DNA from 3 places in the Silvania sp. genome. Region 3 is predicted to be linked to each of the others. Evidence: predicted binding sites of a transcription regulator. Region 3 holds the regulator's gene; each other region holds the start of a gene.
The links. Region 3 encodes Fur, which represses iron uptake genes when iron is present. Its sites were predicted from a motif close to ATAATAATGAGAACNACTATCAA; they were not measured.
Positions count from the first base shown of each region.

Region 1: the regulator Fur is predicted to act here: its motif matches at 1,673-1,695, upstream of gpmA (2,3-diphosphoglycerate-dependent phosphoglycerate mutase).
Region 2: the regulator Fur is predicted to act here: its motif matches at 2,057-2,079, upstream of sodA (superoxide dismutase [Mn]).

Region 1 covers NZ_JBOGBT010000036.1:22,288-26,516, reverse strand. Annotated here, with positions in the region: gene galK (galactokinase) at 1-481, shown strand, start outside; gene galM (galactose-1-epimerase) at 475-1,515, shown strand; gene gpmA (2,3-diphosphoglycerate-dependent phosphoglycerate mutase) at 1,727-2,479, shown strand; gene aroG (3-deoxy-7-phosphoheptulonate synthase AroG) at 2,545-3,597, opposite strand; gene ACRDD5_RS07230 (protein YbgS) at 3,919-4,229, shown strand, end outside.
Region 2 covers NZ_JBOGBT010000106.1:26,930-31,158, reverse strand. Annotated here, with positions in the region: gene cpxA (envelope stress sensor histidine kinase CpxA) at 1-572, shown strand, start outside; gene yiiM (6-hydroxyaminopurine reductase) at 618-1,292, opposite strand; gene sodA (superoxide dismutase [Mn]) at 1,363-1,983, opposite strand; gene rhaT (L-rhamnose/proton symporter RhaT) at 2,273-3,307, shown strand; gene rhaR (HTH-type transcriptional activator RhaR) at 3,308-4,156, opposite strand.
Region 3 covers NZ_JBOGBT010000109.1:23,757-27,985, forward strand. Annotated here, with positions in the region: gene ybfF (esterase) at 1-726, shown strand, start outside; gene ybfE (LexA regulated protein) at 855-1,142, shown strand; gene fldA (flavodoxin FldA) at 1,298-1,828, shown strand; gene fur (ferric iron uptake transcriptional regulator) at 2,119-2,565, shown strand; gene chiQ (ChiQ/YbfN family lipoprotein) at 2,661-2,990, opposite strand; gene chiP (chitoporin ChiP) at 3,037-4,229, opposite strand, start outside.

The sequences.
Region 1 (4,229 bases), on a different contig from region 3:
CAACACCCGCCGCGAGCAGTGCGAAACCGGGGCGCGCTTCTTCCAGCAAACCGCCCTGCGCGACGTGTCGCTCAACGAGTTCAATAAAGTCGCCCATGAGCTGGATCCGGTGGTGGCAAAACGCGTGCGTCACGTCCTGACCGAGAACGCCCGTACCGTTGAAGCCGCTGCGGCGCTGGAAAAAGGCGATCTGCTGCGAATGGGTGAACTGATGGCGCAGTCCCATGCCTCGATGCGGGATGACTTCGAAATTACCGTGCCACAGATCGACACCCTGGTAGAGATTGTGAAAGCCGCAATTGGCGAGCAGGGCGGCGTGCGCATGACCGGCGGCGGCTTCGGTGGCTGCATCGTCGCGCTGGTGCCGGAAGCGTTAGTCCCGGTTGTTCAGCAGGCTGTTGAACAGCAGTACGAAGCCAAAACCGGCATCAAAGAGACGTTCTACGTCTGCAATGCCTCACAAGGAGCGGGCCAGTGCTAAGAGAAACCCCCACCCTCGCCCCGGATGGTCTGCCGTATCGCCTGTTAACCCTGCGCAACCGCGCGGGGATGGTGGTCACGGTGATGGACTGGGGCGCCACGCTGCTTTCAGCACGCGTCCCGATGAATGACGGCAGCGTGCGCGAAACGCTGCTCGGCTGCGCTTCCCCGGAACAGTACGTTGAGCAAACGGCATTCCTGGGGGCCTCTGTGGGTCGCTACGCCAACCGGATCGCCAAAAGCTGTTTCGAGCTGGATGGCGTGCGTTACCCCCTGCTGCCAAGCCAGGGCGAAAACCAGCTCCATGGCGGGCCAGAAGGCTTTGATAAACGCCGCTGGCGCATCGTGCAGCAAAACAATGGCGAAGCGCTGCTGGCGCTCGACTCACCCGACGGCGATCAGGGTTTTCCGGGCAACTGCGCAGTGAGCGTGCATTACCGTTTAACGGAAGACAACCGCGTCGCCATTGAGTATCGCGCCACGGTGGACAAGCCTTGCCCGGTCAACCTGACCAATCACGCCTACTTCAACCTCGACGGCGACTGCAGCGACGTTCGCAATCACAAGCTGCAACTGCTGGCACAAGCCTATTTACCTGTCGATGAGATGGGGATCCCGCAGGATGGACTGAAGGCAGTTGCCGATACCAGCTTTGATTTCCGCACCCCCAAAGTTATCGCCCAGGATTTCCTGGCTGATGCCGATCAGCGCAAAGTGAAAGGTTACGATCATGCCTTCCTGCTCGACGCGCAGGGCGACGTGAGTCAGCCTGCTGCGCATCTGTGGTCGGCCGATGACAAGCTGCAGATGACGGTGTATACCACCGCCCCTGCTCTGCAATTCTATTCAGGTAACTACCTTGGCGGCACCCCGGCGCGTGAGCAAGGGGAATACAGTGAATGGCAGGGTCTGGCGCTGGAAAGTGAGTTTTTACCGGACAGCCCGAACCATGCCGAGTGGCCGCAGCCGGACTGCGTTTTACGCCCGGGGGAAGTCTACGTGAGCGTTACGGAATACCACTTTATTGCGCAATAAAATCGGGCCCTCCATCTGGAGGGCTTTTTTTACCCATCTTGCTGAAAATAGCGCCATTCACGGACAAAATCACAACCCCTCATTCACAAGCATCTTACACTGCGACACTATTTTCGCTATGGTTAGGGTTAAGCGTTGCCCGCGGCACGGCTGCGGCAATATAATGAGAATTGTTATCATTCAAATAATGCTTGATTTGGAGGAGTAAGATATGGCTGTAACTAAGCTGGTTCTGGTGCGTCATGGCGAAAGCCAGTGGAACAACGAAAACCGTTTTACCGGTTGGTATGATGTTGACCTGTCCGAGAAAGGCGTAGGTGAAGCGAAAGCAGCAGGCAAACTGCTGAAAGATGAAGGCTTCAGCTTCGATTTTGCTTATACCTCCGTGCTGAAACGTGCCATCCACACCCTGTGGAACGTTCTTGACGAACTGGATCAGGCCTGGCTGCCGGTTGAGAAATCCTGGAAACTGAACGAGCGTCACTACGGTGCACTGCAGGGTCTGAACAAAGCCGAAACTGCAGAGAAATACGGTGACGAGCAGGTTAAGCAGTGGCGTCGTGGTTTTGCGATCACCCCACCAGAGCTGACCAAAGATGACGAGCGTTTCCCAGGCCACGACCCGCGTTACGCATCACTGACTGACGCAGAGCTGCCAACCACTGAGAGCCTGGCGCTGACTATCGATCGCGTTGTGCCTTACTGGGAAGAAACCATTCTGCCACGCCTGAAAAGCGGTGAGCGCGTGATCATCGCTGCTCACGGTAACTCCCTGCGTGCGCTGGTGAAGTACCTGGACAAAATGGGCGAAGACGAAATCCTCGAGCTGAACATCCCAACCGGCGTACCGCTGGTGTATGAGTTCGACGAAAACTTCAACCCAATCAAGCGCTACTATCTGGGTAACGCGGACGAGATCGCGGCGAAAGCGGCGGCCGTTGCAAACCAGGGTAAAGCCAAGTAATAAAAAAGCCCGGTCGCGATGACCGGGCCTTAAGTACGCGATGCCGGATAACCTCCGGCATTTTTTTAGCCGCGACGGGCTTTTACCGCGCTCGCCAGCTGACGCAGTACCGTTTCAGTATCGTCCCAGCCGATGCAGGCATCGGTCACGCTTTTACCGTAAACCAGCGGCTCGCTGCCTTCCAGATTCTGATTACCTTCCACCAGATGGCTTTCGATCATCACGCCGATAATCGCCTTTTCGCCGCCCGCAATCTGCTGGCAAACGTCAGACCCAACGTCCATCTGCTTTTTGTACTGCTTGCTGGAGTTGGCGTGGCTGAAGTCGATCATCACCTGCGGAGCAAGACCGGCGTTATCCAGACCCGCCTTCACTTCTGCGACGTGTGCTGCACTGTAGTTCGGCTCTTTACCGCCGCGCAGGATGATATGGCAATCGCCATTCCCGCTGGTGTTCACAATCGCGGAGTGACCCCATTTGGTCACGGAGAGGAAGCAGTGCGGCGCCCCGGCGGCGTTAATGGCGTCGATAGCCACTTTGATGGTGCCGTCGGTACCGTTCTTGAAGCCAACCGGACAGGAAAGGCCGGACGCCAGCTCGCGGTGCACCTGGGATTCAGTGGTACGCGCGCCAATGGCACCCCAGCTCATCAGGTCTGCCATGTACTGCGGGGTGATCATGTCGAGGAACTCACCCGCCGCCGGCAGGCCGCTGTCGTTAATATCCAGCAGCAGCTTACGCGCGATACGCAGGCCATCGTTGATCTGGAAGCTGTTATCCATATGCGGATCGTTAATCAGCCCTTTCCAGCCCACGGTGGTGCGCGGCTTTTCAAAGTAGACGCGCATGACAATTTCCAGCTCATCCTTCAGCGTCTCACGCAGCGTCAGCAAGCGCGTCGCGTACTCTTTTGCCGCAAGTGGATCGTGAATCGAGCACGGACCGATCACCACTAACAGACGATCGTCATTTCCTTTCAGGATCTTGTGGATCGCTTTACGGGCATGGGACACGGTGTTAGCAGCATTTTCGGTGGCGGGAAACTTCTCAAGGAGCGCTACAGGGGGTAATAACTCATTGATCTCTTTGATACGTAAATCGTCATTCTGATAATTCATCTTCTTTCCAGCGTTGGCATACTTTTATAGTTGAATGCAATGCTTTCAATCTAACTGCTCAGTCAGGAAGTGTAAACGCCCTTTTACACTGCAGGCAGATAAATCCTGGAATTCACTTAAAAAACCCCACAAAGTAGCGAAAAACGAGATCCGCCCTAAACTTTTTAACTGTATACACTGCATTTATTTATTTTATCGCGATTCCATACTGACCTAAGTTTGGATCGCGGCATCTTTGACCACTGAGCAGCATGTCGATTTCGCATATGCACTGTGGAAACAAGTTATCCAGAACATAACGACCAGAACAGGAGCAGCATGATGAAAATGACTAAACTCACCACCCTTTTCCTGACAGCAACCCTTACCCTGGCGAGCGGCGCTGCGCTGGCGGCCGATCAGACACAAGGTTCTGAAAACGGCAATGGTCAGGCTAATGCCGCCGCAGATGCCGGCGCATTAGCACCTGATGCACACCAGAACCTCGCCCCGAACAATGTTGATAACAGCCAGATCAACACCGGCAGCGGTACGGGGACCGGCACGAGCACTGGCGGGACCATGCTTCATCCGAATGGCACCAACTCCACCATGGATAACCATGACGGCATGACCAAAGATGAAGTGCATAA
Region 2 (4,229 bases), on a different contig from region 3:
GTGGTGAAAGCAAAGAGCTGGAACGTATCGAAACGGAAGCGCACCGTCTGGACAGCATGATCAACGACCTGCTGGTGATGTCGCGCAATCAGCAGAAGAACGCGCTGGTCAGCGAAACGGTGAAAGCCAATCACCTGTGGCATGAGGTGCTGGACAACGCCGCCTTCGAAGCGGAACAGGTGGGTAAATCGTTCACCGTCAACTTCCCACCAGGGCCCTGGCCGCTGTACGGTAACCCCAACACGCTGGAAAGCGCGCTGGAGAATATCGTGCGCAACGCCCTGCGCTACTCGCATACCAAAATTGAGGTTGCATTTGCGGTGGATAAAGACGGTATCACCATCAACGTGGATGATGACGGTCCTGGCGTGAGCCCGGAAGATCGCGAGCAGATTTTCCGTCCGTTCTACCGTACCGACGAGGCCCGCGACCGTGAATCTGGCGGCACCGGGTTGGGTCTGGCGATTGTCGAGACCGCCATTCAGCAGCATCGCGGCTGGGTGAAAGCCGATGACAGCCCGCTGGGTGGGTTGCGTTTAACCCTGTGGCTGCCGTTGTATAAACGTTCGTAGCCTGTGTTGTGCCGGGTGGCGGCTATGCCCTACCCGGCCTGACTCTCAACTTCCCCACAATCTGCGAGAATTATCTTCGATCTGGCCGCTAATGCGGCGCTTTTGCATCGTTCGTGTCCAGCTGGTGGACAAGCCCGCCGCCGATAGCAGACGCCGGTACTGATCGTCATCAAACGGCATATGCCACGCAATGGCACAGGCATCATAAACCGACACGTCGCTCAGACGGGAAGCCAGTTCCAGGGGGGCATCGGCGGAGACATTGCCCGCCAGCACCACGCGATACAGCCAGCCGGTTTTACCTGCGTTTTGCAGCTGGGCCGACATATCACTGATGCCAAAATGATAGTTGAGCTTAAAGCAAGGTGAACGCGGCTGAGTGACCTGGATTAGCGTTTCTCCCCAGCGGAAGATATCGCCGATAAAGACGTTTTGCTCCGTCATCCCATCGGTAGAGAGGTTCTCGCCAAAAGCGGGGGCGACAAACAGATCGGCCTGAGCGGGATACTCGCGCGCCCAGTGCTGATAGTGTTCTCGCGGATAGTGGCACAGCGCGCGCTCTGGCCCGCCGTGAATTTTCTTTTCGGCCTGCTCATCGCCTGCCAGCCCCAGGTCGGTCAACATCAGTTCACCGTCAACCTGGCGTTTGGCAATGGCGCTCGGACGGCTGCCGTCGTAATCCCTGACCTTGCCTGTAAAAACATTCACCGGATAGTGCATCGCTGCTCCTTTCTGCAGAGACAAAAAAAGCGAGTCATCAGACTCGCTTCTCACAGGCGGCAATGCAACCTTATTTTTTAGCGGCGAAACGCGCTGCTGCTTCGTCCCAGTTCACGACGTCCCAGAATGCTTTGATGTAGTCTGGACGACGGTTCTGGAATTTCAGGTAGTAAGCGTGTTCCCACACGTCCAGGCCCACGATTGGGAAACCGGATGCGCCAGAAACTGCTTCACCCATCAGCGGGGAGTCCTGGTTCGCGGTAGAAACCACAGCCAGTTTGTCGCCTTTCAGCACCAGCCACGCCCAGCCAGAACCGAAGCGGGTTGCAGCGGCTTTTTCAAACTCAGCTTTGAAGTTATCAACGGAACCGAAGTCGCGCTCGATAGCGGATTTCAGGTCACCCTGTAGGGTGGTGCCGGTTTTCAGGCCTTTCCAGAAGAAGCTGTGGTTCGCATGACCGCCTGCGTTGTTGCGCAGTACAGTTTTCTTGTCAGCTGGCAGTTGATCCAGTTTAGCGATCAGCTCTTCTGCAGACAGGTCAGCGAATTCCGGCAGGCTTTCCAGTGCAGCGTTAGCGTTGTTGACATAAGCCTGGTGGTGTTTGGTGTGATGGATTTCCATCGTCTGCTTGTCGAAATGCGGCTCCAGTGCGTCATAAGCGTACGGCAGGGATGGCAGGGTATAACTCATAATCATCTCCATTATTGTCGGGCGGCAAAGGTGTTAATGCCGCGTAAGCAGTTGGTTCATTATAGTTAATTAAATGATATTGAAAATGTTTATCAATGCCGTAGTTCTAATAAGGTTATAACGTCTGGTTATGAAAGCGAAATTGTGAGTCTCCTCACGCGGTTAACGTGTTCGTTGCCATCAGAAAGCAAAACGCGGCAATCCTCCGAAGGTTCTCTTACCGCTTAATTTTTACACTCATCAAGTCGACAGGAAGACAACGACATATAAAAACGATGAGGATGTAAAAATGAATCATGCAATTACGATGGGTATTTTCTGGCATTTGATAGGTGCAGCCAGTGCAGCCTGTTTCTATGCCCCGTTTAAAAAGGTGAAACACTGGTCATGGGAAACCATGTGGTCCGTTGGCGGTACGGTGTCATGGCTGATTTTGCCCTGGACCATCAGCGCCATCCTGCTGCCCGATTTCTGGGGCTATTTCTCCTCCTTTAACGCCTCAACCCTGCTGCCGGTCTTTATGTTCGGCGCGATGTGGGGCATCGGTAATATCAACTACGGTCTGACCATGCGTTATCTCGGCATGTCGATGGGCATCGGCATCGCGATCGGCATTACGCTGATTGTCGGCACCCTGATGACGCCGATCCTGAATGGTAACTTTGACGTGCTCATCAGTACCGAAGGTGGCCGTATGACGCTGTTAGGCGTGCTGGTAGCGGTGATCGGCGTGGGTATCGTTACGCGCGCGGGTCAGTTGAAAGAGCGCAAGATGGGCATCAAAGCTGCGGACTTCAATCTGAAGAAAGGTCTGGTGCTGGCGGTAATGTGCGGCATCTTCTCGGCCGGTATGTCATTTGCGATGAACGCCGCCAAACCGATGCATGAAGCCGCGGCCGCGCTGGGGGTCGATCCGCTATACGTCGCCCTGCCAAGCTACGTGGTGATCATGGGCGGCGGCGCGTTGGTTAATCTCGGTTTCTGCTTTATTCGTCTGGCAAAAGTGAACGATCTGTCGGTAAAAGCGGATTTCTCGCTGGCTAAATCACTGATCATCACCAACGTGCTGCTGTCGGCGCTCGGCGGCCTGATGTGGTATCTGCAGTTCTTCTTCTATGCCTGGGGCCATGCCAGCATTCCAGCCCAGTTCGACTACATGAGCTGGATGCTTCACATGAGCTTCTACGTGCTGTGTGGCGGGCTGGTGGGTCTGGTGCTTAAAGAGTGGAATAACGCCGGGCGCCGGCCGGTGGGCGTGCTGAGTCTGGGCTGTGTGGTGATCATTATTGCGGCCAACATTGTCGGCCTCGGCATGGCGAACTGATTACGCCGCTTTTCGACTGCGATGACGCCACTGAACCGGCGTCATCCCTATCTCCCGGTTAAATACCACCGAAAAATAGTTACTGTCCTCAAACCCGCACTGCATCGCCACTTCGCTGACCATCATCTCGGTGTGCTGGAGCAGATACTGCGCGTGGCAGATCCGCAGCTGGCGCAGGTAATGGTTGACCGTCATCCCAGTCTGGGTACGGAACTGCTGGCGCAGGGCGCGCTCGCTGCACTGCTCCTGTTCACAGAACTTTTCCAGCACAAAGCTGCGGTTGAGGCTGCCCGCCAGCGCGGTAATCAACTTATCCAGCAACGCCTCCTGCCCGCTGGCGGCGGGGCCATCGGTGGCAAAGCGGTAGCGGTTCAGGGTTAACACCAACTGGGCAAACAGCAGCTCAGACAGTTCGAACGCGTGGGGATCGTTCTTCTGGCTCTCCTGCTCCAACTGGGCGATCACCGGACGCACCAGCGCCATGCCGTTGCTGCCCAGTCGCCAGTGCGGGTTGGCGCGGGCATCGAGAAAGCCCGGAATATTCGCCCCCCAGTCAACGTTGAGCCGCAGCCGGTCAGGGCAGTAAATGACGTTTTGCAGCACCAGATCGTTAACCGAGGCGTAGGCGTGCTTATCTTCAGCGCGGATGTAAAACAGATCCCCGCGGGTGATGCGGTAAGGGCGATCGTTGAGGACGTGCAGGCCATTGCCGCGCCACACCAGCACCAGCTCACAAAAGTCATGGGTATGTTCGGCAAAGACATTTTGCGGATAGCGATCCGCTACCGCCACGGCCTGGGCGGTAGAGGCAAAAAAATCGGCTCTGCGAAGAATTAACTGTCCTGCCACATCCTGACCCCAACGGTGAACAACCTGACATTATTACCCGGTTTGCGGTCAAAAAACGGTGATTGCCTTCGCG
Region 3 (4,229 bases):
TCTCCCATCGTGCTGGTTCATGGCCTGTTTGGCAGCCTGGACAACCTCGGCGTGCTGGCACGGGATCTGGTGACGGACCACGCTCTCCTGCAGGTGGATATGCGTAACCATGGTCAGTCCCCGCGCTCGGCACAGATGACCTATGCCGATATGGCTCAGGATCTGCTCGATACGCTGGACGCCCACAATATTGAAAAGGCGACGCTTGTCGGCCACTCCATGGGCGGTAAAGCGGTGATGGCGCTGACCGCGCTTGCACCTGAACGTATTGACGGTCTGGTGGTGATCGACGTGGCCCCGGTGGATTATGCCGTGCGCCGCCACGATGAGATTTTCGCCGCGATTAATGCCGTTACAGAGGCCGGGGTCAGCACCCGCCAGCAGGCCGCCACGGTGATGCGTGAGCACCTTGATGAAGAAGGTGTGGTGCAGTTTCTGCTGAAATCCTTCGTGGACGGTGAGTGGCGCTTTAACGTGCCTGCGCTGTGGGATCAGTACAGCAACATCGTTGGCTGGCAGCCGGTGCCGGCCTGGTCGCACCCGGCGCTGTTTATTCCCGGCGGCAATTCGCCCTACGTCACCGAAGCGTATCGGGACGCGCTGCTGGCGCAATTCCCGCGGGCGCGGGCGCATGTGATTGCCGGTGCCGGGCACTGGGTGCATGCCGAAAAACCCGATGCCGTGCTGCGTGCCATCCGCCGTTACCTCGCCGACATCGAAAATTGATTAAAAAGAGAGCGACTGGTCGCCTGCGGGCCACCAGTCGTTGGCGTGCCGATTTCGCTGATGTATGATGGCGCGCTTATCGCCCGGGCTTTAGCAGGGCGTCTTGTTTCCCCCGAAGTCTCAGAATCATGGCCAAAGAAAACACGGACCGCACAACAATAGATCTGTTCGCGAATGAGCGGCGCCCGGGACGACCGAAAACCAATCCGCATTCGCGTGATGAACAGCTGCGCATTAATAAGCGCAATCAGCTCAAACGCGATAAAAGTCGTGGGCTTAAACGCGTCGAGCTGAAACTCAATGCGGACGCCGTCGATGCGCTGAACGAGCTGGCAAATGCCCGCGACATCAGCCGCAGTGAGCTTATTGAAGAGATGCTGATCCTGCAGCTCGAGAAATGGCACGACAAAGCGTAAGTCAGAAAACTCCCCTCCTTGTTGCTTTCATGTAGCACAGAGTGCAGTCCTGCGCGATAGCAGTTTCCGCAGGCTTCTCTGTTCTGCTATGATTGCCCTTATCCGTGGCTAAATTGCGCCACCATACTATTAAGTTTCAAGAGGTTATTTTACTCATGGCAATCATCGGCATTTTTTTCGGCAGCGACACCGGTAACACCGAAAACATCGCGAAAAACATTCAAAAACAGCTTGGTAAAGACGTTGCCGATGTGCATGACATTGCGAAAAGCAGCAAAGAAGACATCGCAGGTTACGATATCTTGCTGCTGGGCATCCCAACCTGGTACTACGGTGAAGCGCAGTGCGACTGGGACGACTTCTTCCCGTCTCTGGAAGAGATCGACTTCAATGGCAAACTGGTAGCCCTGTTCGGCTGTGGCGACCAGGAAGACTACGCAGAGTACTTCTGCGATGCGCTGGGCACCATTCGCGACATCATTGAGCCGCGTGGCGCAGTGATCGTGGGCCACTGGCCAACTGCAGGCTATCACTTCGAAGCCTCTAAAGGTCTGGCTGATGATGACAACTTTGTGGGACTGGCTATCGACGAAGACCGCCAGCCGGAGCTGACCGCAGAGCGCGTGGACAAATGGGTTAAGCAGATCCGCGAAGAGCTGCACCTCGACGACATCCTCAACGCCTGATGTTGTGGCGGCGTAACCTGTAGTTACGCCGCATTGATAGGTATTATCAATCAAAATAATTGCTACAAATTTTTAACTTTTGCTGTCATACCTGTACAATCAACCAGGATTAAACGGGTCACCCTGTAACAAGTTTGTTGGCGGTACCACGTTTTTATAAGCATACTTTGCTTGAGACTTGCAGTTTTCATTCAGCCATGGCAGTTCTATAATGAGACGCATTCTCTCAGGTGCACTTTCTGTCACTTCTTCTATAGAAGTGAATCGTTTAGCAACAGGACAGATTCCGCATGACTGACAACAATACCGCATTAAAGAAGGCCGGACTGAAAGTCACGCTTCCACGGTTAAAAATTCTGGAAGTGCTTCAGGGTCCGGATAACCATCATGTCAGTGCGGAAGACTTATACAAGCGTCTGATCGACATGGGCGAAGAGATTGGTCTGGCCACGGTGTACCGTGTACTGAACCAGTTTGACGACGCTGGCATCGTTACACGCCATAACTTCGAAGGCGGTAAATCCGTTTTCGAACTGACGCAGCAGCATCATCACGATCACCTGATTTGCCTGGATTGCGGCAAAGTGATCGAATTCAGCGACGACTCTATTGAATCCCGTCAGCGTGAAATTGCTGCACGTCACGGCATTCGTCTGACCAACCACAGTCTTTACCTGTACGGCCACTGCGCTGAAGGCGACTGCACTGCAGATGACCACGCGCACGACGCGAAATAATTCATCCGCACACGCTAAGCCAACCTGACGGTTGGCTTTTTTTATGCAAAAAAAACCCGGTAGCGCTGACGCATACCGGGCCTAATAACAGCTGATTACTTGCTGTTATTACTGCGAATTTCCTTCCAGATTTGGTCGCAACGCTTCGTCACTTCCTGATCGTTTCCGGTTTTGCGCGCCTGAATACAGGCCTGATAATCAGCCACTCTTATCGTTTCCTGGGTCGCAAACTGCTCGTGCGCTTTCTCTTGCTTAAGCACGTTCAGCACGCTTTGGCAGGCTTCGATCTTCTCCGGCGATCCCTCTGCGGTATTAATACAGGCGCTATAAGCCTCTTTCAGACGTGAATCTTCTTTCTGGGTCTGCGGCTCTGCGCAGGCGGTAAGCCCGGCGGCAAATACCGCGACAAACAGGATTTTTTTCAACATAGCGGTCTCCGTTTCGGCGGGTGTAACCCCGCCGGAAGCATCATCAGAAGATAGTGAATGGGGCGATAACCATAAACTTCACGTCGCGCTCATCCTGGAAGATGTTGCCGTAACCGCCGCCGTAGCTTGGGATACTGGAGTGATTGTCGTACTGGGTGAAGTGCAGCTTGAACATAGTGCCTTTCGCACGACCGTCCTGCAGGACGTAGATCGCATCCAGGCTATAGGCTGACTCTTTGATGTTGTTGGACGGGTTGTTTTCGCGCTGGCCCGCGCTGTTGATAAACCAGTCCGCTGGCTTCGCATCCCAGGCGTAGACATACGAGCCACCGACGCTCCAGCCTGCCATGTTCCAGTTGCTCAGATCGTACATCGCACCAAAGAAGACCGCTTTTTCGCCGTTGGCGTTAAAGTCGGAGCGGTTATCCCACCAGACATCCAGACGACCGTTGGAAGAGGCATAGGTTGGGGTCATACGCTGCAGGAAGTAGCCTTGCTGTCCTTCGGCTTTGACGTAAGTCCCCTCCAGGCGTAAATCCACCTGCCCGACTTTGTAGCCCAGGGTCAGCGCCTGCAGCCAGGCGGTGCCGTCGTAGATATCATTGACGGTGCTGTCGTTGGCTTTATCACGGGTGCCGTAGAACTGATAGCTGGTCGACAGCGGGCCGCCCACCACATCCATCTTATAACTGGCTTTGGCAAAATACTGATCAATATAGCCTTCAGCCTGACCGAATGCCGCTTCCAGAATCAGGTTGTTTTTGAAATCGTATTTCGCACCAAGGGAGTGGAGATAGTCGACGCGGGTCTTTCTGTCGTTTTGATAGAACTTGTCCATCTCGAGGTGCCACGGCGCTTTGTACTCGTTGGTCCACATGTAGGAGAAACTCAACGCCCCGCTATCGCCGTAGTCAAAGTTCGCCCCGGCTTCAGCGCCCTGGTATGTACCCGGCATAAAGCTCCAGTGCGGCGCTAATAAGGTTTGACCAGTAGGCTGAAGCCAGCCACCGCGCGCCCAGGCCGGACCGTATTTAAATTTGGCTGCCGCTTTGTACAGGCTGATCCCGCTCTTATCGCCGGACCAGTCCTCTTTGTAGGCTTTGTTGCTGGAGGAGAATGCAATTTCGTTCGGGTGTCCGCTGTCGCCGTTTTCCGCCATTTCAATCGCGGTGAAGGCGGCCAGATCAAGACCGAACATGTCCGCTGCATAGCCGGACTGGAAATCAAGGTTGGCGT